Regions from separate parts of the Bradyrhizobium prioriisuperbiae genome, predicted to be linked through region 1. Evidence: riboswitches for the same ligand, from Rfam matches in the RefSeq annotation. Region 1 holds a riboswitch; each other region holds the start of a gene.
The links. A riboswitch is a leader RNA that binds a small molecule or an ion and turns the genes downstream of it on or off. The one in region 1 is predicted to bind cobalamin.

Region 1 (9,539 bases):
GTCCGGCAATGACGCAGTGGGGATGATAGGCCTTGCCGCAACGCTAGGCCCTGTCCGTATATCTGCAGGTCCCGCTTACACCTTGAGCGGCGCTGCGACCGCCGACAAGGCACCGCCGAAGCGGGCTTCCATGGCACGGCGGGTGACGATGGTGTCATTGCCAGCATCGACCTCGACATCGCTCCAGCGCACCGCGGCGCCGTGAGCGACATCTTTCGTCAGCCGCACCTTGTGGGCGAGCCCGATCGGCAGCGCACCGGCCTTCAGGCTGTCAGCGGCCGGCATCAGCTTGCCCCAGACGGTGTAACCGCCCTCGCCGTCCAGCATCTCGCCGGCGCGCAGCGCACGCTTGGCGATGGCTGCGACATCGCCGCGAAAATCCTGCGGCTGCCCGGTCGGCTCACCACGCAGCGCCGCCGAGAGCACGGAGATGTTCAGCTCCAGCCCGATCAGGTGATACGGCTTGTACATCGCCGCATAACGGCCGCTGCTGTCGGTCTTCAGACCATATTGGCGGAAACAGTCAGCGGCATAGTCGTTCGGCGCTTCCAGCACCACATAGACGCCCCAGCGCAGGTCGCGAAACACCGGGCGGCCATCACGCTCCAGCGAAGAGATCACCTCGACCACGCCGGATTTTTCCAGCACGCCGCCCTGGTGGCGCGGACGCATCACATGCGGCAGGTCGTCGACGCCGCAAGGCGGAAACAGCAGCCCGCTTGCGGGCACGTCAAGACCGGTCGCGTTGGCAATCGCCGCCATCTCGATGGCCGACTTGGTGCCGTCGAGAAAGGAATTGAACATCTGCGGGTTCATGCCGGCGGATTGTGCCTCACCCGCGGTCAGGCCGTAGTGTTTCCAGACCTCGGCGGGCGTGACGTTGTGATAGATCGGCAGGTACTTGGTGCCTTTGCCGGCGGCGACGACGCGGAAGCCGGTGGCGCGCGCCCAGTCCACCATTTCGGCGGTCAGCGCCGGCTGGTCGCCATAGGCCAGCGAATAGACCACGCCGGCACGGCGCGCTTCGTCGGCGAGCAACGGGCCAGCGAGGACGTCGGCCTCGACATTGACCATGACGATATGCTTGCCGGCGGCGATCGCCGCACGGGCGTGGCGGATGCCAACCGCGGGATTGCCGGTGGCTTCCACCACCACTTCTACGGCGTCGCTTTTGATCGCGGCTGCGCCATCGTCGGTAAAGGTGGTCGCCGAGATGCGCGCGGCATCCCAGCCGACAGTGCGGCAGGCCTCGCGCGCGCGCTCCGGATCGAGATCGACGATCACGGATACCTCGAGCCCCGGCGTGTGCGGCACTTGCGAGAGGAACATGGAGCCGAATTTGCCGGCTCCGATCAGCGCCACGCGAACGGGCTTGCCCGCCGCATGGCGCTTGCTCAACAGTTGATGCAGATTCATGTTGTGCGTCGTTTCTCTGTGCGACGCTTATTCTGCGGCCTGGCGGGGACTGCGCGCAAGCCGCAACAATGCATCGTCGTCCACCGGCCTGATCGGCGCGAAATCCTGGTGCGCGATGAACTCCGGCCGCGTCGGCGTGCGGATGTGGTTCGACACCGCATTCAGCGTCAGATAGACGATCTTGCGCGGATAAGGCGTGATGTTGCCGGCCGAGCCGTGCACCAGATTGCCGTGGAACATCAGCACGCCGCCCGGCTTGCCGGTCGGCGCCACGATACCGCCTTCCTTGACCAGCCGCGTCACCGTCTCATCGTCAAGCGTCCACAACGGATACGACGTGGTCGCGATATCGTGCGAGGCTTTCAAGTCGCCCGCGGTCTGGCTGCACGGCACCAGCAGCAGTGGGCCGTTGATCGGCATCACTTCGTCCAGGAACACCGAGATGTTCATCGCCCGCGGCTCCGGCATGCCATCATCGCGTTTCCAGGTGCCGTAGTCCTGGTGCCACTGCCAGACCTCACCAGTAAAGGCGGATTTGGCGTTGATCTTGTACTGATGCATATAGAGTTGTTCGCCGAAAATCTGCTCCACCGGTCCGATCAGCCGGGGATGCGCACCGAGCAACCGGAAGGCTTCGTTATAGGTATGCGCGGCAAACGCCGTGCGCGGCGCGCCGGTTTTCTCGCGCCAGACTTCCGGGCGATGCTGGTCATAGATCGCAAGCGCCTCGCGGCGAAGCAGATCGACTTCCTCAGGGTTGAAGAGCTCGGGCAGGAACAGCCAGCCTTCGGTGTGGAACGTCTCGATCTGCTGCTGGGTCAGTTTCATGGGGGCGTCCTCCTGATGTTCTTGGTCGATTTTATTTGGCAGTCTTGTCGTGCAGAAGCGGTCACGTCCGGATCGGGGTCAGGCGTTGTTCGGTGGCACGTCCGGCGGTGAGGGCATGGCCTCTCGCGGCGCTCTCGGCGGCGTCCGCATCGCCGGCAAAGATCCGCGCGGCAATGGTCTCGTGCTCGTGCCAGGCGCTGGCACGATAATCGAGTTCGGCCAGCACGGTGGCCATCGAGCGGCGCATGTGCGGCCATTGCGGCGACACCGTTTCCTCAATCGCCGGGTTGCCGGACAGCCGATAGATGGCGCGATGGAAATCGACATCCCGCGTGATCAGCGTCGACAGCGACGTGGATGCGTCGATCTCGCGCCCGGCTTTCAACGCCCGATCGAGTTCGGTGCAATCGGCGTCGTCCGCCTTCACGCGCTCGGCCGCCAACCGCGCGGCAAGGCCATCGATGGCGCCGCGCACTTCATAAAGCTGGCGGATGCGGACGGGATCGAGTCGGGTGACTTCAAAGCCCTTGCGGCCGCTTTCAGCCACCAGCCCCTGGCGATGCAGCAGATGCAGCGCGTGGCTGACCGGCTGACGCGACACCCCGAGTTGCTCGGCGAGTTCGCTCTGCCGGATGCGCCGGCCCGGCGGCAGGGTGTGGTCGGAAATCCCTTCGAGAATCCGGGCGTAGACCTGTTCGATCAGGTTCGGGGCTTGATCCAGCGGAAACATGGGCCACCATTTTTGAATTCGGAATTCCGAACTCAGAATTCGAATGATATGCCTCACTTTATATATATGTCAAGATCGCGGCTTGTCCCGCCGGCAACCTGGATCACCCCCTTGCCGGGTCTGGTTCCGATGTCCCGGCGCGATGTCGGTGACTTGATCTGGCGACCGCCCTGTCGCAGAGGTCGATGACGATCTCCGGCGATTTCACTCTGGCGTGCGAATGGCGACCTGGCGCGACGATATCGATGCCCTGATGTTTGAGACCGACGGCCAGCATGGCTTCTGCATGGTGCATCGGCATGCCTTCCGCACCCTGCTGCGGTCGCTCCCCGCACCGAACGACTGCCTGGCTTATTTCAGGACTCATGAGCCCGCGTTTCAGGCCGCGGCCTCCGCCAAGATCAGCCGCAAGAACCTGGCCGAAGGCGTCAACTTCCATCTCACCAGCCGCGATGTGGCACGTGCCCTGAAAAAATAATCGTCGCGAGCACGCCCGGCATCGATTAGAACGGTGCCGTGAATTGAGGAGCCCGACATGCAGCAATCCCAGACCGCTCACCTGCCCGTTGCCACCAAGGACGCCAGCGTGGTGCTGCAGGCCGTGATGGCGATGGCGCTCGGCCTGTTCGTGATCGGCATGGTGGGCTTTTCCCACATCGACGTGGTGCACAACGCGGCCCATGACGTCCGGCATTCCAACGCCTTCCCCTGCCACTAAGTCAGTCACGTGATTTTTCGTTCAATCGTCTTTTCGGCCATGGTCGCCGGGTTCATTGTCGGCGCGCTGATCACGGTGGTGCAGCAGTTCGGCACCGTGCCGCTGATCCTGAGGGGCGAAACCTACGAGAAGACCGCGGAAAAGCCGGCGGCCTCCGCCAACAAACCAGCCGTCACTGTCGGACATGCCGACCACGACCATGCCGGCCACGACCATACTGAGGCGTGGGAGCCGCGCAACGGCTGGGAGCGCAACTCCTATACCGCCGCGGCCAACATCCTGACCGCGATCGGTTTCGCGCTGCTTTTGGCGGGAGTTTTCGCACTGCGCGGCCTTGTCGTGACATGGCATGAAGGTTTGCTGTGGGGGCTCAGCGGCTTTGCCGTGTTCACGATCGCGCCCGGTCTTGGCCTGCCGCCCGAACTTCCGGGCATGCCGGTGGCTCCGCTGTTGGCGCGCCAGATCTGGTGGGTCGGGACGGCGGCGGCAACGGCCGGCGGACTGGGCCTGCTGTTTCTCCGGCGCGCGCCGTGGGCCGCAGTGCTCGGCATCGCGCTCCTGATCCTACCGCATGCGATCGGCGCGCCACAGGTTGAGAATGCCCACAGCATCGTGCCGGAAACCCTGTCGCATCGCTTCGTCGTTGCCGCCACGGTCACCAGCCTGCTGTTCTGGAGCCTGCTCGGCAGCGTAACCAGCGTGGCCTATCGATACTTTTCAGCACCGGCGTCTGTCACAATTCCCGCGGCATAACGAACCCGCACGACCGAACCGTGTATGACACTTTCAGCGTGTTGACGCTCGGGTAGTGACCACCTATCGTCATTTTGACGGTTCCCTTCGGGGATCAAATGGGAATGCGGTGCGGGCCTGACCTGATATCGGGCCTCATGCCGCAGCTGTCCCCGCAACTGTAAACGGCGAGCCATCGTCACATGCCACTGGGCCGCAAAAGCTCGGGAAGGCGACGAAAGCGAATGACCCGTGAGCCAGGAGACCTGCCGTCAGTCGTGGTCACACGCGAGCACATCGGGCGGGGGCGTCCTGGTGGGAGCCGAACCGTTGCCGGAAAGGTGACGGGGAGACTGCGTTCGCGGTGACGTGCCACGTAACCGCGAGTTGCCTGATGATCCCGCGTTCCTATGCCGCGCTGAGACGAAGCGCCGGCCTGCTGTGCTCCCTCACCTTATCTTCCATGCTGATGCCATCAGACGGCCGGAGTCAGACCGCCACGCGGCCCGGCTCGCTCGACCCGATCGAGATCTCTCCGGCACCCGCCGCCCGCAACAAGCCGGCGCGGGCCAGCAACACACGCGGGCGTGCCGCTGCCGTCGCTTCGCGGCAGGCGGCCCGTTCAGCCGGCGGCACCTCTCCCCCCACGACGTCACTACAAGCAGCCGCGGCCAAGCCGGCGCTCGACCTGACGCAACGCACCGCGACTGGCAGCCGGCTCAACCTGACGCCACTGCAAACGCCGGCCAGCGTCGAGAGTATCAGCGCGCAGACCATCAGCGAGCGAGGCCAGCACAACGTACTCGACGCGGTGACCCAGAACGCCACCGGCATTACTGCGACTCCGCAGCCGGGTAACGGCGGTATCTCCTTCACTTCTCGCGGCTTCTCGGGCGCCAACTCGGTGATGACGCTTTATGACGGCACCCGTTTCTATCCGGGGGCCGGCACCATCACCTTCCCATACGACACCTGGTCGGCAGAACGCATCGACGTGCTGCGCGGCCCGGCGTCGGTGCTGTATGGCCAGGGCGCGATCGGCGGCGTCATCAACGTGGTCCCGAAGAAGCCGCTCGATGTCCAGCGCAACGAAGCCGAGCTGTCGCTGGACACCAATCTGACGCGGCGACTGTCGGTGGACAGCGGCGGCCCGATCAGCCCCAACGTCAGCTATCGCCTGGCCGCCACCGGCAATATGTCCGACGGCTGGGTCGACCGCGACAAGACCTCGAACCTCGCGATCTCCGCCGCGGTGCGGCTGCAGGCGGCGGACAACCTCGCCTTCACCTTCTCCAACGACTACGCCGACCGCAGGCCGTCGCGCTATTTCGGTGCGCCGCTGATCAACGGCACGTTGGACGACTCACTACGGTTCAAGAACTACAATGCACTCGACAGCCGCATCCGCTATCAGGACAACTGGACCCAGTTCAAGACCGAGTGGGATGTCAACGACAGCGTCACGGTGCGCAACACGATGTACACCCTGACCACCCGCCGGCACTGGCGCGATATCGAATCTTATTCATTCAATCCAGCCACCGGGAAGATCGATCGCAGTGACTATATCGAGATCCTGCACGATCAGACCCAGGTCGGCAACCGAATGGATGCCACCATCCGCGGCCACCTGTTCGGCTTCAAGAACGAAACCGTGGTCGGCTTCGACGTCAACCGGATTGCCTTCACTCACACCAACAACTCGCCCTATGCCGGTGCGTCGTCGGTCGATCTCTATAGTTTCAATCCAGGATCATTCTTCGACACCACCAGCCCAACCGCTCTCGGCTTCCGTTCCGTCACTAACCAGTATTCGGTGTTCGCAGAGGACCGGCTGACGCTGTCCGATCAGCTCACGGTGATCAGCGGGGTGAACTTCGATCAGCCAACCATCAACCGCACCGACTACCGCAATCCGGCAAACAGCTTCGAGACCGCGCTGTCGGGCACGAGCTGGCGGACCGGCGTGGTCTACACCCCGATCAAGGATCTCGCGTTCTACGGCCAATACACCGTCGGCACCGATCCGGTCGGCACCCTGATCACGACGAGCGCTGCGCAGAAGAACTTCACTCTGACCACCGGCAAACAGATCGAGGTCGGCGTCAAACAGTCGTTCTGGAACGGGCGTGGCGAGTGGACGCTGGCCGGCTATGAGATCGTCAAGAACAACCTGCTCGCTGCCGATCCGATCAGTCCGAACAAAGTTCAGCAGATTGGACAGCAATCGTCGCGCGGCATCGAGGCCTCGCTCGGCCTGGTGCTGGACTACGGCTGGCGGCTCGACGCCAACCTGGCGCTGTTGCGCGCGAAGTATGACGACAATCCCCAGTCGGTCGGCGGCGTGCTGGTCAATTATGCCGGCAACGTTCCGACCAACGTTCCGCAGCAGTTGTCGAATATCTGGGCGACATGGGACTTCGCACCGAACTGGTCGGTCAACGGCGGCGTGCAGATTGTCGGCAAGACCTATGCAGACAGCGCCAACACGCTCGCCATCCCCAGCTACGCCGTTGTCAATGCGGGCCTGCGCTGGAAGCCCGATGCCAACACCACGGTGGCGCTGCGTCTCTACAATCTATTCGACAAGGTCTATGTGACGTCGGGCAATACCGATCAGTGGATGCTCGGCATGCCGCGCACGGCGGAGCTCTCCGTCAATGTGAAGTTCTGAGACGATGCGGCGCAGGCTGATCCGACAGGCCCGGCGGTGGCTGTACATCACCCACCGCTGGATCGGCATCGGCACCTGCCTGTTGTTCGCGATGTGGTTCGTCTCCGGCGTCGTGATGATGTACGTGGCGTTCCCCGGCCTCACCGACAGCGAGCGCTGGGCGGCGTTGCCGCCGATCGCCTGGGACAAGGTGCAGGTGACGCCGGATCGGGCGATGGCGGTCGCGGGGCTCAAGACCTACCCCCGCGATCTTCGCCTCGCCATGCTCAATGACACGCCGGTCTATCGGTTGCTGGGCTGGGACGGCGTGCGCAAGACCGTGTCGGCGGTCGATGGCCAGGTGATCGACAGCATCGCGCCGGAACGCGCCCTTGCCGTAGCGCGATTTCATCCCGGCGCGATAGCTCCACAAATGGTGGAGACGGTCGAGCGCGACCAGTGGTCCGTGACCGCACGTTATGACCCGCTGCGGCCGCTCTATCTGATCGCGCTCGGCAACCGTGAGGGAACACAACTCTATGTCTCGTCGCGCACCGGCGAGATCGCGCTCGACACCACGCGGACCGAGCGGGTGTGGAACTGGCTGGGATCGATCCCGCACTGGATCTATCCCACCGTGCTGCGCAAGGACGGCGCCGCCTGGCGGCAGGTGGTGCTCTGGGTCTCCGGGACCTGCATGGTGGCGGCGGTGACCGGCTTCTGGATCGGCATCCTGCGAATGCGGCTGCGCCGCCGCTATGCCGGCGGCGCGGTGACGCCCTATCGCGGCTGGATGGCCTGGCATCACATCGCCGGGCTGATCGGCGGCATCTTCCTGCTGACCTGGATGTTCAGCGGCTGGCTGTCGGTCAATCCCGGCGAGTCCTTTTCCGGACGCGCCACGCCGCGCGACGCTTTGGTGCGCTATGCCGGCAACGAGACGCCGCACATTGTTGCGAACTTTCAATCCAGACCACGACCCGGTGCAGTGGAAGCACGATTTGTCTGGCTCGGTGGCCGACCGTTGATGGTGCTGACCGATGGCGACAGCCGCCGGACCGTCGCCGATCCGGTCACGGGCGCCGCGATATCGCTCTCCGACGATGAGATCGTCGACACGGCGAAACGGTTGCTTCCAGAGGCCGTGATCAACCTGCGCCAGCGACTCACGCAACCCGACGCCTACTGGTATTCGCATCATCAGGCTCGTCTCTTCCCGGCGTTACGAGTTGGCTTCGACGATGACGCTCACACCTGGTTCCACATCGATCCACGGACCGGAGACATCCTCGGCCGCACCGATGACAGCCGCCGGACCTATCGCTGGCTGTTCAACGCGCTGCACAGCCTCGATTTTGCTTTGCTGCTGCAATATCGCCCAGCTTGGGATGCGGTGGTGTGGCTGCTGTCGCTGATCGGGCTGATCACGTCGGTCAGCGGTATCGTGATCGGCTGGCGGCATCTGGTGCGTTAGCGACCACGACACGGCCGTCGTAGCCCGCATGAGCGAAAGCGAAATGCGGGACGGTCCTCGCGGTGATCCCGGGTCTCGCTACGCTCACCCGGGCTACGCGTCAAAAGAATTTTCCGAGGAACGTCGCCGCATCATCCGAGATACCGACGATCTTGTTGGTCGCCTGGCGATAGAATTTGAAATTGAGTTCGGTGCCGGGCCGGCCATCGCCCCAGTCGGTGAGAGGCTTGAGGTCGGCGCGTCCCAGTGGCCGTTTTGCAAGCGCGGTGCGTTTGATGGAGACGCTCACGCGCGGCGTCTGCCTGATAACGCCGCGTTTCTTCGTGACCGCTTCCACTGATGTGACAAGCCGCGCGCGATGAGGCCCTGCCCACCCTCATTCTCGCTGGCGAACACAAAAATCGTGTCGCCTTCCGAGATATCCTTGCCCCCATACATGGTCTTTTGCGCGATGAATACAAACGCCTTCGCCCGTGGATCGTCAATCTCGGCCTTGATTGCGAACGCCATGCGCCGTCACTCCCACCGCAACGGGAACCACTCTCATCTCGCCCGCTGAAACCGTCAATCGGCAGCTCGCAGCACCGGCTCCGCAGATATCGAGGCATGATAATGACGCATCTTCAGCAGCACCGCGAGCGCTGCGATCGTCGCCGGCACCGCCAGGACGCCGATGATGAGCTGGAAACCCCAGCCCAAGCTGAGCAGGATGCCGCCCATGAACGCACCGAGGATGGCGCCGAAGCGGCCGATGCCAAGCATCCAGCTCACGCCGGTGGCGCGACCGACGGTCGGATAGAAACCCGCCGCCAGCGGTGACATCGAGGTCTGCGATCCGCTCATAAAGAAGCCCGCCATGAACACCGCGGCGCTGAGGACCACGAGATTGGCCGAGACCTGCGCGATCACGACCAGCATCACGGCCCCGAGCAGATAGGACACCGCGATCGACACATGCGCGTTGGTGCGATCCATGCACCAGCTGACG
Region 2 (9,539 bases), 3.2 Mb from region 1:
GTGCGATAGATATCCTTCACCCCGCAGGCGATGTGCTGGATGCCTTCGCCGTGATAGATGTTCAGATACTCCTCGATCTGGCCGGAGTCGCCGGCGTCCTCGTTGATCGGAATCCGGATCTTGCCGTCGGGGCTGGTCAGCGCCCGCGAGAACAGGCCCGACGCCCGGCCCTCGATGTCGAAGAAGCGGATCTGGCGGAAGTTGAACAGCTTCTCATAGAAGCCGGTCCACACATCCATGCGGCCGCGATGCACGTTGTGGGTGAGATGATCGAGATAGAACAGCCCGGCGCCTTCGGGCCGCGGGTTCGCCGCGCCCAGCCAGTCGTACTCCTGGTCGTAGGCAGAGCCCTTGGCGCCGTAACGATCGACGAAATACAGCAGGCTGCCACCGATGCCCTTGATCGCGGGCACGTCGAGCGCCTTCTGCGCAGGCGACAGATCAGCAGGCTCTGCGCCCAGCGAGATTGCCCGCTCATAGGCTTGACGCGCATCGACCACCCGAAATGCCATCGACGGCGCGCAGGGACCGTGCGCCGCAACAAAACCGTGACCGTGAGTGCCCGGCTGCTCGTTGACCAGATAATTGACATCGCCCTGGCGATAGACCGTGATCGCCTTGGTCTTGTGCCGGGCGACCGGCGTGAAACCCATCAGGCGGAACAGGGCATGAAGCTGCACGGGATCCGGATGGGCATATTCGACGAACTCGAAGCCGTCGGTGCCCATCGGATTGTGCTCTGAAATGACGGCGGGGGGCGCATCGTGCGGAAACGGACCCATGGAAATTCTCCCTGATTGCTTCCTGCATCATCCCTGATTTTTGGCGCAATGTTCATGCATAATGAGGTGGGTTTCCCAAAAATACGCACGATTCGTGCGCTAAGTCTGGATTTCATGCATGAGTTTGACATCCGCAACCGCGGTCGATGCTTTCGATCTGAAGATCCTTGCCGCCCTGCAGGAGGACGGCCGCCTGACCAACCAGGAGCTTGCCGATATCGCCGGACTGTCGGCCTCGCAATGCTCCCGCCGCCGCACCCGGCTGGAGGAGGACAAGATCATCCAGGGCTACCATGCCGATCTCTCCAGCGAGGCGCTGGGCTTCAACGTCATCGCGGTGGTGCACATCACGCTGGCGACCCACTCGCCCAACAATGCCAAACGTTTTCGCGACTTGGTGCGACGGGTGGACGCCATCCAAGAGGCCTATGCGCTCACCGGTGACGCCGACTATCTGCTGAAGATCGCGCTGCGCGATCTCAAGAGCCTGTCCGACATCGTCAACAACGTGCTGATGCCCCACGAAAGCGTGGCGCATGTGCGCTCGTCGATCGTGCTCGATTGCCTGAAGACGACGCGGAAGTTGCCGTTGAAGGACTAACGCCGTCTTCCGCGAAACGCGTTAACGTTTGCCCGCCGCGAGTCCATCGTCTCGCACCGCGGGCTCGCTTGATCTTGTGCCGCGAAAACGGTTCATCGCTAGATCAAGCATACGTAGAATCGAGCCCACAGTGATTCGGCCGATTCGAGCTCCCTTCGTTCCGGTGCCGTTCTCTCTATTAATGGCGTGACGTTCGCCCGTTGCGTTCTGGCACAAGCCTTCTGGTCATCGGCGACGCGAGGACCGCGCAACACACGCCCGGTCACCGTTGCGATCTCTTCCCTTGAGCCCGCACCTCGTAGGCAAGTCCAATTAACGTTTTGCAGCCGCAAACACGCTCATTCCAATCTTCGTCGAAACGCATCTTGTGTCTGGCACGCTGTTCGCTCGCTAGATCGAGCACGCTATATGGTCACCAAAAGCGATTCGGCCGATTCGGGCCCGCTTCGTTCCAGGACCGTTCTCTATGTTAATGGCGCGACGATCACGCGTTGCGTTCCGGGACAGGCCTATGGCATCGGCTATGCGATCACTGCACCACGTGTCCGGTCGCAGCAGCGATCTTCCGTTGAGCCCGCACCTCGCAAGCCAGCACAATTAACGTTTGCGGGCCCAAGCACGCCCATCCCAGTATTGTCGAGGCGCCATCTTGTGTCTGATACATGCTCACTCGCTAGATCGAGCATGCGACATCGTCGTAACCGGCGATTCGGCCGATTCGGGCTGCTTTCGTTCCGATGCCGTTCCAGAAGTTAACTGCGCGTCCGCGACCGTTGCGTTCTGAGACAAACGCGCAACACTCTGTCGCCACGACTACTCCTTCCCGCTGCCGCTATTGACGCCAAAGCCGGCCAAATCCTAACGTTGCGTTGACGGTTCCCAATCGGGATCAAAAGGGAATGCGGTGAGGAGTTTTCCGATGCCGCAGCTGCCCCCGCAACTGTAAGCGACGAGCCTTCTATCTTCAGCCACTGGGATACTCGTCCCGGGAAGGCGATAGCAGGCGTTGACCCGCGAGCCAGGAGACCTGCCGTCAGAAGTGGTCACACGCGACGATGTCGGTCGGGGAGTACAGACATTTGGCTTTATGAGGGGAGTCCCCCCCGAGTGCGGCCCTTCGGTTGCTGTGACGTGCCACTGACGTCAACCGAGGTTGCGTATCATGTTCACCGTACTTCATTCTCGTTGGCGCCAATTGCTGGCGTCGAGCTGCCTTGTCGCGCCAATCGTTTTGAATGGACCGGTCGCGCAGGCGCAGCAGATCCAGGAGTTGGCGCCCATCACCGTGACCGCGAGCCGGCTGTCGAACGGCATTGTCGGGGCATCAACATCCGTAATCACGGCCGACGATATCGCCCGCTCACCCGCTCAATCCGTGCCGGACATCATCGCGCAGGTGCCCGGCGTGCAGGTCCAGACCTTGTATGGAGGCGCCAACGGCGTCGGCACCTCCATTGACCTGCGGGGATTTGGTGCTGTCGCCACCGCCAACACCCTCGTGCTGATCAATGGCCGCCGCGTGAATGACCTCGATCAGGCCGGCGTCGACCTGTCGACCATTCCGCGCGACTCTATCGAGCGGATCGAAATCACCCGCGGCAACAGCGGCGCGGTGCTCTACGGCGACAACGCGGTCGGTGGCGTCATCAACATCGTTACCAAGGTCAAGGCCGGTCCGCCTGTTGCGATGCGGATCGAAGGCGGCACGGGCTCCTTCAACCAGCGTATCGGCTCGCTGTCCGCCGCTGTCACCCAAGGCCCATGGTCGTCATCGGTGTACGGGAGCATGTTCACATCTGACGGCTACCGGGCGAACAACGCCAGCAATCAGGTCAACGGCATCGGAGACGTCCGCTATGCCACACCGGATTTCACCACCTTCCTGACACTGTCCGGCGACAAGCAGCATTTAGGATTCCCCGGGCCGAGAACGGTCGATCCATCCATCGGACTTAATCAGCTTCTCACCAACCGCAGGGGTACAAATACGCCGTTCGACTATGGCGACAAGCAGGGTGCCAACGCCACGACAGGCTTCACCAAGACACTTTGGGACGGCGGCGAGTTGATCGTCGACGGCGGGGTTCGCAACAAGCAACAGCAGGCCGGCTTTTTCGGCAATGTTCCGCTGCAAAGCTTCAACTTCAGTTACGTCGATTCCACACTCACCACATGGTCGATCACGCCCCGGCTGAGCATCAAGAATCCAATTTTCGGATTACCCTCGAATATCCTCACCGGCATCGATTATTACGACGCGACCTACCACTCCGACCGGCCCGCGTTCAAGGGCGCTCCACCCGTTCACGTCTATGACCTGTCGCAACAGACCCTCGCCGCCTACTGGCAGCAAACGGTGGGAATTCTGTCGTCGACCGACATCTCCTACGGCGGCCGCGTTCAGCGCACCAGCGTCACGGCAAGAGACCGCCTCGATCCGGCCGCCCCGAACTACTTCGGCGAAACGCAGGCCGCGCCGCTCGATGACAGTGAAACCAATCACGCCCTGCATATCGGCCTGGAGCATCGCTTCAATGAAACCTTCTCGGTCTTCGGTCGCGCCGCCAGCGCATTCCGCACCCCCAATGTCGACGAACGCGTCGCGGCCGGGCCGCTGTTCGATGCGAATTTCAACGCCGCTCCTCGTGATTTCACGCTGAAAACCCAGACCTCGCATGACATCGAAGGCGGATTTCGCGTGAAGGCCGGCAGATTCGAAGCGCAGTCGAGCGTCTACACCATGGATCTGACCAACGAGATCCAGTTCGATCCAGTGAATTTTTTCAACCGCAACCTTGACCCGACGCGTCGGTACGGCAGCGAAACCATGGCGTCGCTTCGAGCGAGCGATAGCGTGCTGCTGCGCGGCGGCCTCGCTTACACCCGCGCAGTCTTCCGCGAGGGAGCGTATACAGGCAACGATGTGCCGCTGGTGTCGCGCTTTACCGCCAACGCCGGCGTCACCTGGAACGTCTGGGAGAAATATGTCGTGGTCGACGCGACGGTCCGCTATTGGAGCCGCCGCCGCATGGACAACGATCAAGCCAACACTCAATCGTTCATTCCAGCCAATGCGACTGTCGACGTCAAACTGAGCGGCGAGTACGACCGGTTCTTCTGGTCAGTGAGCGCGAACAACATGTTCAATGCGTTGTACTATGACTATGCGGTCGCCAGCACTTTCACGCCAGGCCGCTTCAATGCCTACCCGCTGCCCGGCAGGACCTACATGGTCAAGGCCGGCGCGAGGTTCTGATTCGAATCACTAACCACACTGACGCGAAAAGCGCTTTCAAATCCGGCATCATTGATCCGCCACGCGTGCTTTGTTGCTTGCGGCGGTCCTTTGTGGTTCGGTGCCGCCGTCATCGGTGCCTCCCGGTTCGGGAGGTGAAACGGGAATGCGGTGAGAACGACGGCGGGTCTGCGAAGAGAGGGCTTATGGGTTTTACCGGCAGCGCCATCAGCGTGGTCGGCGGCGCCACGCTGCAGACCACCCATCCGGGATCGACGCTGGCGCCGACGGATCAATGGATGATCGAACCTCGCATCACTTACGTCTCGAAACGCTACAGCGGCAACAATGAGACCAGCCCGCTCGATCCTTACACCCGGATCGACCTCTACACCGAATACAAGATCGACCCGACCTGGAAGGTTTACGCCCGGGGCGAAAACATCTTCAATGCGCAGAACCAGGAGGCGCTGAACTTCGGCACCACCGGGCCGGCGCCCTACGGAGGCGTCAGCGCCACATGGTGACATCGGATGTGACATCAGATTCTGCTTCTGCGCGCCTATCCATGCCGACGGCCATCCTGGCGCTGGCGAGCCTCGCCGCGGCGCTGATGATCGTCTCGCTCGGGGTGGGACCGGTAAAACTCTCGCCGCCGACCGTGGTCAGCGCGCTGTTCGGTTCCGGCAGTGACGTGCACCAGATCATTGTGCGTGAAATCCGGCTGCCCCGCGCTATTCTTGCTTTCGCCATCGGCGGCATTCTCGGCATGGCGGGCGCCGCGCTGCAGGGGCTGCTGCGCAACCCGCTGGCCTCACCGTCGCTGTTCGGCGCACCGCAGTCGGCGGCATTCGGCGCGGTGCTGATGATCGCGCTCGGCCTCGCCGATGTGCGTTCGTATGTGCTGCCGGTGGCAGGAACGGCGGCGGCCTTCGTCTCGGTGTTCGCGCTGCTGGTGATCGCGGGCCGCAATGCCGGGCTGCTGTTGCTGATCCTGGCTGGGCTTGCGCTGTCGAGCCTGGCCGGCGCGATGACATCGCTGGTGATGAACCTGTCGCCCAATCCGTTCGCGGCGCTGGAAATCGCATTCTGGCTGCTCGGCTCGCTGGAAGACCGCAGCTTCCGCCATGTCATGTTGGCGCTGCCGTTCATCCTGGCGGGAGGCGCGATCCTGATGAGCCAGCGCCATGCCTTTCGCGTGCTCAGCCTCGGTGAAGAAGCCGCGCAGAGCCTCGGCGTCGATGTGGCGCGGGTGCGGATCGTGACCATCGCCGGTGTCGCGCTCGGCGCCGGCGGCGCGGTTGCCGTCACCGGCATCATTGCCTTCATCGGCCTCGTAGCGCCGCATCTGGTGCGGCCGCTGGTCGGCCATGATCCCGCTCGCCTCTTGGTGCCAAGCGCGCTCGCCGGCGCTTGCCTTCTGCTGGCGGCTGACATTGCGGTGCGCCTAATTCCCTCGACGACCGACATCAAGGTCGGTGTTCTCACCTCGATCATCGGCGTGCCGTTTTTCCTCTATCTGATCGTGCGCGAGCGGCGTTCCCTCGGTGGAGGCCTGGCATGAGCAGGCTTGGCATGAGCGAGAGCGCATTTCTGGTCGCTGACAACATCCAGGTATCGCTGGCCGGCAGGCAGGTGCTGAGCGGCATCTCGTTCGCGCTGCCGCGGCAGGGCCTGATCGCGCTGGTGGGCCCGAACGGCGCCGGCAAGACCACACTGCTGCGCGCTTTGGCACGGCTGCTTCCCCTCCACGACATGACGCACGGCAGCGTGCATCTCGACGGCATCGACGTGGCGACGCTCACGATCCGCGAGCGTGCCAGGCGCTTCGCCTATCTGCCGCAGGGCCATACCGTGCACTGGCCGCTGCCGGTGCGCGACGTGGTGGCGCTGGGACGCTACCCGCATGGCGCCACCGATCCGGCGCGCCTGAACGCGATCGACGCCGCCGCGGTCGATCGCGCCATGCAGGCAGCCGATATCGTCAGGTTCAGCAATCGCCGCGTCACTGAACTCTCCGGCGGCGAGCGCAGCCGCGTCGCGTTGGCGCGCGTGCTTGCCGTGGAAGCACCGGTGATCCTTGCCGACGAGCCGATCGCCTCACTCGACCCGCGTTATCAGCTTGATGTGATGAACGGCCTGCATGTCGCCGCCGGCGCCGGCCGACTGGTTGTGGTGGTGACCCACGACCTCGGCCTTGCCGCGCGATTTGCCGATCAGGTGCTGGTGCTCGACAATGGACGACTGGCGGCGCAGGGGCCGTGCGGTGAAGCCCTCACCGACGCCATCCTGGCCGACGTCTTCCGGATCGGTGCCTATCGCGCCAGCCATGGCAACGACACGGTGATCGTGCCGTGGTCGGGACTCTGACCTATGCGGGGCAACCTACGCATCCGACCCAAGCGCCGCGGCAAGACGATCGAGCGCGGCCATGTCGGGTGGCAAACCGAACCGGAGCAGATCGTCCGCATGGTCGAACCGGCGGCACCAGATATGCTGGCGGGCGAGACGGGCATGGACCACGGCGGCATCGTGATGCCGCGCCAGGCGGAACAAAGCCGTGCCGTCGATGAGCTCAAGACCACCTCTGGTCAGAACCCGATCCATCGCCTGCGCCATCTCGCGCAGGTCGCCGCGCGTTTGCTCCGCCCATTCATGGTCGCGCAGCGCAGCGGTGCCGATGGCGAGCGCCGGGCCGGAACAGGACCATGGGCCGAGCGCCGCGGCGATGGTCTTGGTAACCGACGGAGCGGCGATCGCAAATCCCAACCGGATGCCCGCCAGGCCGTAGAATTTCCCGAACGAGCGCAGGATGACGATCGGATCATCGCCACACAACGCGACGGCACTCGACCGCGGGCTGGTGTCGACGAACGCCTCATCGATCACCAGCCATCCACCGTTACGCTGGACGGCACGCGCCGCCTGCATCACCGAAGGATGATCGATGATGCGCCCATCGGGGTTGTTGGGATTGACCACGACCACATGTGGCGCGCGTGCGACCGCAGCCTCAATCGAATCGACATCGATCACATCCCGCCCGGCGGCGCGCCACGCAATCGCATGCTCGCTGTAAGTCGGGCCGACGACGGCAACGGCACCGGGAGGTGCCAGATGCGGCAGCCACTGGATCAAGCCCTGGGTGCCGGGTGCGGCGACGATATCCGCATGGGCGGGAACATGATAGGCCGCGCGGGCCGCAGCGATCAGAGCTTCGTGATCGGCGCGCGACGGCAGGCGCTGCCAGACCTCAGCGGCAAGAATGGCGGGAACAGGCCACGGGCAGGGATTGATTCCGGTCGACAGATCGAGCCACGCTGGCGGCCCGCCGCCATACTGCGCAATTGCATCGCTGAGATCGCCACCATGTTTCATGGGCGCTTCATGCCATCATCCTTGGGAAAGCGCGAGGGGGGCGTGTTCGGAACGCTGGCCGCCCTGGCTGCAATCTCAATGCTGACGGCGCCGGTTCGCGCCGCCGACCTGCCGCGGGTCGCCTCGATCAATCTCTGCACCGATCAATTGCTGATCACGCTTGCGGATCCCGGTCAGATTCTCGGGCTCAGCCCCTATGCGCGCGATCCGGCGCGGTCGTGGGCCTCAGCTGAGGCCACCCGCTACCCGATCCTGTCCGGCGAGGCCGAGGACGTGCTGGAGTTGAAGCCAGACCTGGTGGTAGCCGGCCGCTTCACCAAACGCGCCACCCGCGAACTCCTGAAGGCGCAGGGACTCAAGGTGGTCGAATTCGATGCCGCCCGCTCGATCGAAGATACCAAGACGCAGATCAAGCGGATGGGCGACGTGCTCGGCCATCCCGATCGCGCGCTGGCGCAGATCGCCCGCATCGATGCCGCGGTCACGCGCGCCCGCGAAACGGTGGCCCGCAAGCCGCTGCGCATCCTGGCGGTTTCGCGCCGCGGCTGGGTTTCCGGCGGCGACAGCCTGACCAGCTCGCTGCTCGCGACCATCGGCATTGCCAATGCGGCGCAGGATCTGGGCTATAAACTCGGCGGCTTTGCGTCGCTCGAGACGATCCTGACCGCCAGGCCGGACTTTCTGCTGGTGTCGGAAGACAGCGACTTTGCCGAGGACCAGGGCCGCGCCTTCGTGCTGCATCCGGCCCTCGAACAATTGTACCCGCCGTCGAAACGCCTGGTGTTGTCCGAACGACTGACCGTATGTGGCGGCCCGATGCTCGCCGACGCGCTGGACCGGCTGGTAACAGAGTTCATGCGGGTCGAGCACTGACATGGCCGTGTGGCCTGAAAGTCTCGTGATTGTGGTCGGCGCGCTGATTCTTGACGCCGTGATCGGCGATCCGGACTGGCTATGGCGGCGCTTGCCGCATCCCATCGTCCTGATCGGCCGGTTGATCGCTGGCCTCGACCGCGGTCTCAACCGGGAACAATGGACACCGGGGCAGCGAAAGGCCGCGGGAGTTGCCACCATCGTGGTGCTGGTAACGATCAGCGGGCTCACTGGATACGCGATCGAGCGGCTGTTGTTGGCCTCGCCCGCGGGTCCCCTGTGGGTTGCGCTGGTGGGTTCGATCTTCATTGCGCAGCGCAGCCTCTATCAGCACGTAGCCGAGGTCGCCGTGGCATTCGGCGCTGGAGGACTTGCCGAGGCGCGGCGGGCCGTGGCGATGATCGTAGGGCGCGATCCCGAGCAGCTTGATCAGGGCGGTGTCTGCCGCGCGGCTATCGAATCCTGTGCGGAAAACTTTTCCGACGGCGTGGTGGCGCCGGTGTTCTGGTTCGCCCTGCTCGGCCTGCCCGGCCTGATCGCTTACAAGATCATCAACACTGCGGATTCCATGATCGGACACCGTTCGGTGCGTCACGAGACTTTCGGCTGGGCCGCGGCGCGGCTTGACGACCTAGTCAACCTGTTGCCGGCGCGGCTGGCCGGGCTGCTG
Region 3 (9,539 bases), 3.2 Mb from region 1:
CAATGCTGTCGAAATCGTCATGGTCGTGCTCTTCTTCCTCGCCATGATGTCCGGCGCGGCCCGCGAGATCGTCCTCGGCCGTGGCGTTCAATCCTACCAGGACATGCGGCGGCAGCGTGCCGCCCGAACGCACCAGCCGCACGCCCGGGCGAAGTGTCGCCGCAAGCCGCGTCTCGATATCGCCAAGCGCCGCCGGATCGACCAGATCACTCTTCGACAACACCACGAGATCGGCGCAGGCGAGCTGGTCCTCGAACACCTCCTCGATCGGGTCGTCATGATCAAGCGACGGATCCGCGGCGCGCTGATCGGCCAGCGCCGCTTCATCAAGCGTCACACGTCCCTCAGCCAGCGCCAGGGCATCGACCACGGTCACCACGCCGTCGACGGTGGCGCGGGTACGCACATCCGGCCAGGCAAACGCCTTCAGCAACGGCTGCGGCAGCGCGAGTCCGGAGGTTTCGATGACAATGGCGTCGAGCGGCCGATCGCGGGACAGCAATTTGTCCATGGTCGGAATGAAATCGTCCGCCACCGTGCAGCAGATGCAGCCATTGGTGAGCTCGACGATATCGCCGGGGGCGCAGGCCTTGGCCGCGCACTCTTCCACAAGGCCGCCATCGAAGCCGGCATCGCCGAACTCGTTGACAATCACGGCGATGCGGCGGCCGTCAGCCTGCGTCAACAGCGAGCGCAGCAGCGTGGTCTTGCCGGCGCCAAGGAAGCCGGTCAGCACGGTCACGGGAACACGGGTGGTCATGTGGCAGACATCTCCAGTATCAGGTCGTCGAGGACGATGAGCATTTGAGCCAGAGCGGCAATCCGGCGGCGACAAAAGCAACGTCGGGTACCGCCGCAGCAATGATTTGATTGAGCCGGCCCTGTGCATCGCGAAAGCTGCGGCCGAGCGGCGTTTCGGGAACGAGGCCAAGGCCGACTTCATTCGATACCAGCACGACCGGGCCGGGCGATACCGTCAGCCAGGTGGCAAGCCGCTGCGATTCCCGCGCGGCATCGCGGCCGGCATGCATCAGGTTGGAGAGCCACAGCGTTAGGCAATCCACCAGCACCACGCCATCGCGACCTTCCCGCGCCAGCGTTTCCACCAGATCGAGCGGCGCTTCAATGGTGCGCCAGCCCTCGCCACGTTGCGCGCGATGCCGTTCGATGCGCTCGCGCATCTCGTCATCGTCGGCGGTTGCGGTCGCGAGATAGATTTTCGACAGGCCGCTGTCCGTGATCAGCTTTTCCGCGAAAGACGATTTTCCCGAACGTGCGCCGCCGAGCACCAGCGTGGTCACCAAAGCCGTCATTTCGGCGGCTCGCCATTTTCGGGTGACCAGCCCGGCGGCGGGACGCGCGCCACCATGCCCTTGCGCAAAACTTCGGCGCGCGCGCGCCAGGGAACCAGCCCGTGGTTGGACACACGATAGGATTCGACGAAATCCGCCAGTGCCGGCACGCCGCGTTCGACATCCAGATCGCCGAACAGGAAAGTGTAGCCGTCGCTGCTGGTCACCGCGACCGTCACCGGCCGCTTGCATACGCTGAGACACTGCACAGCGCGCACGCGGGCCTGCCGATTGTCTCCGAATGTCTGCTTCAGCGCATCCAGCAGCGCCGGCCCTTCGGTCGCGGGCTCCTTGGAACCGGCGGCGCGGCAGGTGGTGCAGACGCTGACGACGACGTCATCACGCAGCACCGCGGGCTCATCGGGCGCGAAACAAACAGTGGTGCCTGGGTCCGGGTCGGGACGATCCATCACAAGCTCAAATTCAGGCCTTAAGGCCGCGAGCTTTGTCGGATCGCGCGATGGCGCAAGCCATCGGTCAACGCTCCCGTCAGGTGCACCCCGCCCCAACGCCGCCAAAGCACAGTTCGTGATGGCAGGTCTCCTGGCTGGCGGGTCGCTGCCTGATCGCCGCCTTCCCGGGACCTCCCAGTGGCTTCGGCACAGGCTCGTCGCTTACAGTTGCGGGGGCAGCGCCGGGTTTGAGACAGGCTCGCACCGGCTTCCCTTTTCACCTTCGTAGAGCGAATTCAGCAAAAGTGGACACCGGTTTTGCGCTCGAATTCGCTCTAATTATATTAGAGCGCGTTTTCTTCACGCGAACCGGTCCCCACTTCGCTTAAAAACGCGCTCGTGGAAGGACCATCGAGCGGGACGGTATCCGCCGGGGTGCCCGGGGTCAACCGCGCGCCGACGCATGACGGTTCACCGCGACAATGCGCCAGCCGGTGTCAAGCCGGTCGATTCGGGTCAACGACAACGGATCTATGACAAAGCGCAAGGCATTATCCGGAGTGATATCCAGCGCGATCGCCAGCGCGGCTCGCACCGTGCCGGAATGCACCACAAGAATCACATCTCCGTCGGGCAATTCCTGCAGGCCATTCCTGACCCGCGCGATCTGGTCGACAAAACTCTCACCGCCCGGCGGCCGGTTGCTCGCGGACGCATCCCAGAACGCCCGATAGGCATCGCCCATCTCCGCAGCGAGATCATCATGACGGCGGCCGGTCCAGGCACCGAAATCCTGCTCACGAAACGCTGGCGCGATCGTGGGGTCGAGGCCGAGTGCGATCGCGGTCTCCCGGGTGCGGCGTGCCGGACTGCAGAAGGCCGGCGCCAGCGGAAGCACGTTTCTCAGAGCCGCAAAGGCGGCTACGTCACTGGTATCCGCCGGTGCCTCCGGCGCATGGATCACGCCACGCGGTCCATCGACCGTCGCATGTCTGATCAGCCAGAACCGCGCGATGCTGCTCATCTCAGGACAACCGTGCGGCCAACAGCAGCAGGATCAGCGTTTCGCAGACCTGCTCCGTGCCGCCCAGCACATCACCGGTGTAACCGCCGACATGCCGGCGCGCCAGCCATCCCATGCCTGCTGCGGCAAGGATCGTCGCCACAATTGCCGCGAAGGCCGCGCTCCACGGCAGACAGATCAGCGTGATGACAAACCCGAACGCGGCAGCCGTGATCGCCGTAGCCTGATCGGGCGTTCCCGCCGTGACGCTGAGGCCATCGCTGCGCGCCGGCGGCAGCAGCACGGCCATCGCCGGCAGCGGGCTGCGCGCCAACGCATGAGTGGCGACGAGGCCAGGAATGACAAAGGCTGGTGGCAGCGCCGCGAGCGCGGCCAGCTTGGCGGCGAAACTGACCATCAGCGCCAGCGTCCCATAGGTGCCGATCCGGCTGTCGCGCATGATTTCGAGTTTCGCCGCGGTGTCGCGGCCACCGCCAAAACCATCCGCCGTATCGCCGAGGCCATCCTCATGCAGGGCTCCTGTCAGCAGCGCGCTGGCGCCGAGGGTCAGCGCTGCCGCAGCCAGCGCCGGCAGGCCGAGTCTGAGAAGGCCAAGCTGAACCAGACCCATGACCAGACCGATCCCCGCCGCAACCAACGGAAACACCCGCATCGCGCGCTGGAAGTTGACAACGCCATCCGAATGCGGAATGGGCAGCCGCGTCAGGAACATGATGGCGAGACGCAGATCATCGAGCCAGTCTTTCATGTTATGAGACATCGCCGATCTCGGGGCGATTTTCCAGCACCTTGCCGGAAAATGCTTCAACTTGGAATTTGACGCGTATGTCCGATCCGGCTGGATCGGAAAACGCTATGCAGGTTTTTCATGCGCTTCGAAACAAGCAACGATATCCACACGTTCTGCCACGACCTTGCCCATGGCAACGTACAGGCGGCAACCGTCGCCGCTGAACGGCAGAGTGTGCTGACCAAACCGCCGGGCAGCCTGGGCCGGCTGGAACAGCTGGCGACATGGCTTGCAACCTGGCAGGGTCGCGACATCCCGCGCCTCGACCGGGTGAAGATTGTGGTCTTCGCCGGCAATCATGGCATCGCCGCGCAGCGCGTCTCGGCCTATCCGCAGGAGGTCACCCACCAGATGGTGGCGAACTTCGCCGCCGGCGGCGCCGCAATCAACCAGCTGGCGAAACTCGCTAACGCCGAGCTTCATGTGACGCCGCTCGACCTCGACCACCCGACCGCGGATTTCACCGGCGCGCCGGCAATGTCGGACGCTGAATTTCTGGCTGCGGTCAACACCGGCTATGACACGGTGCCGCTCGACTGTGACCTGCTGGTGGTCGGCGAGATGGGCATCGCCAACACCACGGTGGCAGCCGCGCTCTGCACCGCGCTGCTGGGCGGAGGATCCGAGCGCTGGGTCGGTCGCGGCACCGGGGTCGACGACGAGGGGCTCGCGCGCAAGCGCGCCGCCATCGATGCCGGGCTGAAGTGCCATAGCGCTAGTCTCGGCGATCCGCTCGCAGTCGCCACGGCGCTCGGCGGACGCGAGCTCGCGGCCATGGCCGGCGCGGTGCTGGCGGCACGGGCGCAGCGTATTCCGGTTCTGCTCGACGGCTTTGTCGCCACCGCGGCGGTCCTGCCGTTCGCGCGTCTCAACCCTGCAGTGCTTGATCATTGCAACGCTGGCCACGTCTCTGCGGAAGCGGGACACCGGCAGTTGCTCGCCGAGCTGAAACTCGATCCGCTGCTGGATCTCGGCATGCGGCTGGGCGAAGCCTCAGGCGCGGCTGTCGCGGTGTTGCTGCTGCGCGCCGCCGCCGCGTGTCACGCCGGAATGGCGACGTTCGCCGAAGCCGGCGTTACCGATGCCGGCGAATAGCCGACATCGACATCAGGTTTTCTGAAACGTCAGGCGCCAGTGGATTCGTTCATCGGCGCCCGGTCCCGCCTGCAGCTGGATATCCGAACTTCTCACGCGTTCACCGGTCTTCTCATCCACCAGCGCAAGCTTCACCGGCCGACCGCTCCTGCGATTGACGAACTTCAACGGCGGCCCGTCATCGCCCGCGACTGCCCACTTGTCGCCAATCTGCGCCAGCGCCTGGGTCAGCAGGATGGTGTCCCAGCCCTTGCGGGTCAGGATGTATTCATGCCGCTCCGGATTGGTCTGGTAGAGCCGCCGCTCGACCAGCTCATTCTCTTCCAGGTGCTTGAGCCGATCCGACAGCGTTGCATGGGTGACATCGGTCGACTGCCGCAGATCCTCATAACGGCGCAGTCCCAGCGACAGGTCGCGCAGGATCAGGATCGCCCAGCGATCGCCGATCGTCTCCAGCGCACCGGCGATCGAACACGTCATGCCTTCGAAACTTTTGGATCGCATGAAAGGCCGGCCTCCTCTTGATCCCCTCGGATGCGGGATCCAACAACATCAGCCTTTAGACTATTTCGGCCCGCCAATCATCGAGAACGTTGCGGGGGGTGTGGACCAAACCAACCTCGCAGAAATCGCTTGCGCTACCATAACTCTTATCATTAGAGTTACTAACCGTCCAGCGCGAAAGCTGGACCTGCGCGGCCCAACGCGGCAGCGGCAATATCCTGACAGATGGGATGGAGACGGCATGAGCAGCCTGCTGGATCAGGTCATCGAGGCGCACGGCGGTATTGCGCGCTGGACCAAGGTGACAACCATCGACGGCGACATGTCGATCACCGGCGCGATGTGGGCGCGAAAGGGCTGGGCAGACGTTTTGAAGGATGTCCACGTCACCATCGAGACTCGCAAGCAGTGGACCAGCTATCGGCCGTTCACGGCAGCGGACAGGCGCAGCGTGTGCACGCCGGATCTCACCGTCATCGAGACGCTCGACGGGCGTCATCTCGAGGAACGGCGCAGCCCGCGGACCGCTTTCAAAGATCACACGCCGGCCACCCCGTGGGATGACCTGAACCTCGCTTATTTCAGCGGTTACGCGATCTGGAACTATCTCACGACGCCGTTTCTATTCCTGCTGCCGGGAATCAAAGCCGAGGAAATCGACCCGCTGAGCAGCAATGGCGAGACACACCGTCGACTCAAAGTCACCTTCCCGGATTCCATCGCAACCCACGGCCCCGAACAGATTTTCCATGTCGGCCCGGACAACCTGATCAGCCGGATGGATTACAGCGCCGTCGTGGTCGGCAATCTCCTGACCGCCCACGTCATGACCGACTACAGGGATTTCGACGGCATCAAGATCGCGACCAAACGGCGGGCCTATCGCCGAAACCCGGACGGCACAGCCGATCCCAGCCTCACCGCAGTCGCCATCGATATCGCCGATATCCGGCTTTCTTAAGAAAACGCCGCAAGCGGTAGCCAAAGGGAGGGCCACATGATCGAAGCCGATAACACGCTTCATACCGTCACCATCGCCATCAACGGCGCGCGCAAGACCGCTGCGGTGGAGCCGCGCAGGCTGTTGGTGCATCTAATCCGCGACGACCTCGGCCTGACCGGAACCCACATCGGCTGCGATACCTCGCAATGCGGCGCCTGCACGGTCGAGATCGACGGCCAGGCGGTGAAGTCCTGCACCGTGCTGGCGGTGATGGCTGACGGCGCATCGATCACCACCATTGAAGGTGTTGCGCCAAAGGGCGGCGCGCTGCATCCGATCCAGGCCGCTTTCCATGAACATCATGCCCTGCAGTGCGGCTTCTGCACCCCGGGCATGATCATGAGCGTGCGCCAGTTGCTCAGGGATCATCCGAGCCCAAGCGAGAGCGAGATCCGTCATCACCTTACCGGCAACATCTGCCGCTGCACCGGCTACCACAACATCGTGCGTGCGGTGGAATCGCTGGCAACGGAGGCTCACCATGACTGAAGCAGCACGGCCTCCCTATATCGGCCAGCCATTGCGGCGACGGGAAGATTTCAAGCTGGTCACCGGCAAGGGCCGTTATGTCGACGACATCAAACTGCCGGGGATGCTGCATCTGGCGATCCTGCGCTCGCCGCACGCCCATGCCATCATCAGGCATGTCGACCTCACCGCAGCCCAGGCCTCGCCTGGCGTGCATCTGGCGCTGTCCGGTACCGACCTCGCCGGCAAGCTCGGATCGATCGTCCCGAACTGGATCCTGCCCGGCACCAAGGTGCCCGATCGCCCCGTGGTCGCGATCGATCGTGTGCGTTTTGTCGGGGAATGCGTCGCGCTGGTGGTGGCCGACACCCAGGCCCAGGCCTATGACGCGATCGGCCTGATCGATGTCGACTACGAAGCACTGCCTGCCGTCGTCGATGAAGATGCCGCAATCCGCGACGGCGCTCCGCAACTGCACGACAATGTGCCGGGGAACATCACCACCGTGTTCAAGGTCAAGGGCGGTGACTACCAGAAGGCCGTCAAAAGTGCCGATCAGGTCATCCAGCTGCGGATCATCAACAACCGCCTGATCCCGACCTGCATGGAGACGCGATCGATCATCGCCGATCCCGGTGCCGACGGCACGCTGACAGTCTATATCCCAAGCCAGGTGCCGCACATGCACCGGCGGTGGATTGCCGAGACCGTGGGTTTATCCGAGCATATGCTGCGCGTGATCGCGCCTGACATCGGCGGTGGCTTCGGCGCCAAGATGCATCTTTATCCGGAGGAACTGCTCTGCCCGTATCTGGCGCGTGAACTCGGCGTACCGGTGAAATGGTGGGAATCGCGCTCCGAAAGCCACCAGTCCACCAGCCACGGCCGCGCCCATATCGAGACCATCGAAGCCGCCATCCGCAATGATGGCACCATCCTGGGCATGAAGGTGGAGACGCTGGGCAATGTCGGCGCCTATCTCTCCAACATGGCGAGCGGCGGCCCGACCGTAAACACCATCAATTACGGCACCGGCACCTACAAGATCGCCAACTATGAGGCAATTTCGCGGGTGGTGGTGACCAACACCGTGCCGGTCGATGCCTATCGCGGCTACGGCCGGCCTGAGGGTGCCTACATTGCGGAGCGAACCATCGACGCGGTGGCGCGGCATCTGAAGCTTGATCAGGTCGAGGTGCGGCGCAGGAACTTCATCCAGGCCGCCGATTTTCCCTACCGTCCTTATGCCAGCATGGGCGTGATCTTCGACAGCGGCAATTACGAAGGCTGTCTCACCAAGGCGCTCGATGCATTCGACTATGGCGCGCGCAGTAGCGAGCGCGACGCGCTGCGCACCCAGGGCCGCTATCGCGGCATTGGTGTCGCCGCCTACACCCACATGTGCGGCATGGCGCCGTCGCGCCGACTCGCCATGAGCGGATTCAACCGCGGCGGCTGGGAAAGCGCGCGGATCGCGGTGGATTCCAGCGGCCGGGCCACGATCTTTTCCGGCTCCATGAGCCAGGGCCACGGCCATGTCACGTCGTTCGCGCAGATCGCCGCCGATGTGCTGCAGATTCCGATCGACCACATTGACGTGGTGCAGGGCGACACACGGCAGGTGCAGGCCGGCCATGGCACTTTCAACTCCCGCTCGATGTCGGTCGGCGGCTCCAGTGTGCACGTGTCCTCCCATCGCATCGTGACCAAAGCAAAGAAGATCGCCGCCGGCATGCTGGAGGTCGACGAGAAGGACGTGGCTTACGAAGGCGGCCAGTTCAGCGTGCCCGGCACCGATATCGCACCGCTGAGCTTCGGCAAGGTCGCGCGCATGGCCTATGTCGGCCACAAACTGCCTGACGGCCTTGAGCCCGGGCTTGATGAAACCGTGTTCTACGATCCGACCGGCATGGGCGCGCCCTCGGGCATTCACATGGCCTATGTCGAAGTCGATCCGGAGACCGGCATTGTCGAGATCCTGGATTATGTCGCCGTCGACGATGTCGGCACCTTGATCAACCCGCTGCTCGCGGCCGGGCAAATCCATGGCGGCGTGGTGCAGGGCATCGGCCAGGCGCTGTATGAAGGCGTCAACTACGATCCGGACAACGGCCAGCTAATGACGGGATCGCTGCTGGATTACGCCGTGCCGCGCGCGGAGTATGTACCCAACATCCGTTCGTCGTTTCAGATCACGCCGTCGCCGACCAACCCGATCGGCGTCAAGGGCATCGGCGAAAGCGGTTCGATCGCCGCCCCGCCGACCATGGTGCACGCCGTGCTCGATGCGCTGGCGCCATTCGGCATCAACCATCTCGACATGCCGATGACGCCACCGCGGATCTGGGCGGCGATCCAGACCGCGCGCTCCGGAGCACGGCCATGATCCCGGCCTCGTTCGATTATGTCCGCGCCACCTCGCTCGATCAGGTCATCGGCCTGCTGCAGGGCGATCCCGATGGCATCAAGCTCGTCGCGGGCGGTCACTCTCTGATCCCAACGTTGAAACTGCGGCTGGCATCGCCGGCGCTGCTGGTCGACATCCGCGGCCTCGACGATCTCAGGTGCATCACGATTGGCGAGCAGATCCGGATCGGTGCGCTGACCACCCATGCGGAGCTTCTGGCATCCACGCCGCTGCGCGAGGTGCTGCCGATTTTCCATCAGGCCGGAAGCCTGATCGCCGATCCGCAGGTGCGCAACCGTGGCACCATCGGCGGATCGCTCGCGAATGCCGACCCGGCCGCCGACTGGCCCGCCGTCGTAATTGCGCTCAATGCCGAGATCGAGCTCGCCGGCCCGCAAGGACGACGGCGGGTGGCCGCGCGTGATTTTTTCGTCGACATCATGACCACCGCACTCGCGCTGGACGAGATCCTGGTCGCCGTTCACATCACCCGGCCGCGGCCCG

Region 2: it holds a riboswitch for cobalamin, as region 1 does, so the genes downstream of both, RS897_RS14005 (TonB-dependent receptor) here and RS897_RS40950 (TonB-dependent receptor) in region 1, are expected to answer to the same signal.
Region 3: it holds a riboswitch for cobalamin, as region 1 does, so the genes downstream of both, RS897_RS13945 (DUF1636 domain-containing protein) here and RS897_RS40950 (TonB-dependent receptor) in region 1, are expected to answer to the same signal.

What each region holds. Positions count from the first base shown of each region.
Region 1 is NZ_CP135921.1:8,813,786-8,823,324, forward strand. Features, by position in the region: gene RS897_RS40920 (NAD(P)H-dependent oxidoreductase) at 76-1,416, opposite strand; gene RS897_RS40925 (phytanoyl-CoA dioxygenase family protein) at 1,444-2,244, opposite strand; gene RS897_RS40930 (GntR family transcriptional regulator) at 2,306-2,974, opposite strand; gene RS897_RS40935 (hypothetical protein) at 3,195-3,452, shown strand; gene RS897_RS40940 (CbtB domain-containing protein) at 3,510-3,692, shown strand; gene RS897_RS40945 (CbtA family protein) at 3,702-4,445, shown strand; cobalamin riboswitch at 4,507-4,712, shown strand; gene RS897_RS40950 (TonB-dependent receptor) at 4,819-7,098, shown strand; gene RS897_RS40955 (PepSY domain-containing protein) at 7,103-8,551, shown strand; gene RS897_RS40960 (hypothetical protein) at 8,652-8,840, opposite strand; gene RS897_RS40965 (hypothetical protein) at 8,837-9,061, opposite strand; gene RS897_RS40970 (MFS transporter) at 9,116-9,539, opposite strand, start outside.
Region 2 is NZ_CP135921.1:2,968,058-2,977,596, reverse strand. Features, by position in the region: gene hppD (4-hydroxyphenylpyruvate dioxygenase) at 1-782, opposite strand, end outside; gene RS897_RS14010 (Lrp/AsnC family transcriptional regulator) at 901-1,383, shown strand; cobalamin riboswitch at 2,240-2,432, shown strand; gene RS897_RS14005 (TonB-dependent receptor) at 2,546-4,639, shown strand; gene RS897_RS14000 (TonB-dependent receptor) at 4,825-5,145, shown strand; gene RS897_RS13995 (FecCD family ABC transporter permease) at 5,187-6,182, shown strand; gene RS897_RS13990 (ABC transporter ATP-binding protein) at 6,194-6,988, shown strand; gene cobD (threonine-phosphate decarboxylase CobD) at 7,004-7,996, opposite strand; gene RS897_RS13980 (ABC transporter substrate-binding protein) at 8,006-8,869, shown strand; gene cbiB (adenosylcobinamide-phosphate synthase CbiB) at 8,871-9,539, shown strand, end outside.
Region 3 is NZ_CP135921.1:2,952,017-2,961,555, reverse strand. Features, by position in the region: gene cobW (cobalamin biosynthesis protein CobW) at 1-760, opposite strand, end outside; gene cobU (bifunctional adenosylcobinamide kinase/adenosylcobinamide-phosphate guanylyltransferase) at 780-1,313, opposite strand; gene RS897_RS13945 (DUF1636 domain-containing protein) at 1,310-1,762, opposite strand; cobalamin riboswitch at 1,869-2,049, opposite strand; gene RS897_RS13940 (histidine phosphatase family protein) at 2,190-2,768, opposite strand; gene cobS (adenosylcobinamide-GDP ribazoletransferase) at 2,770-3,528, opposite strand; gene cobT (nicotinate-nucleotide--dimethylbenzimidazole phosphoribosyltransferase) at 3,637-4,653, shown strand; gene RS897_RS13925 (winged helix-turn-helix transcriptional regulator) at 4,666-5,157, opposite strand; gene RS897_RS13920 (hypothetical protein) at 5,399-6,118, shown strand; gene RS897_RS13915 ((2Fe-2S)-binding protein) at 6,155-6,649, shown strand; gene RS897_RS13910 (xanthine dehydrogenase family protein molybdopterin-binding subunit) at 6,642-9,014, shown strand; gene RS897_RS13905 (FAD binding domain-containing protein) at 9,011-9,539, shown strand, end outside.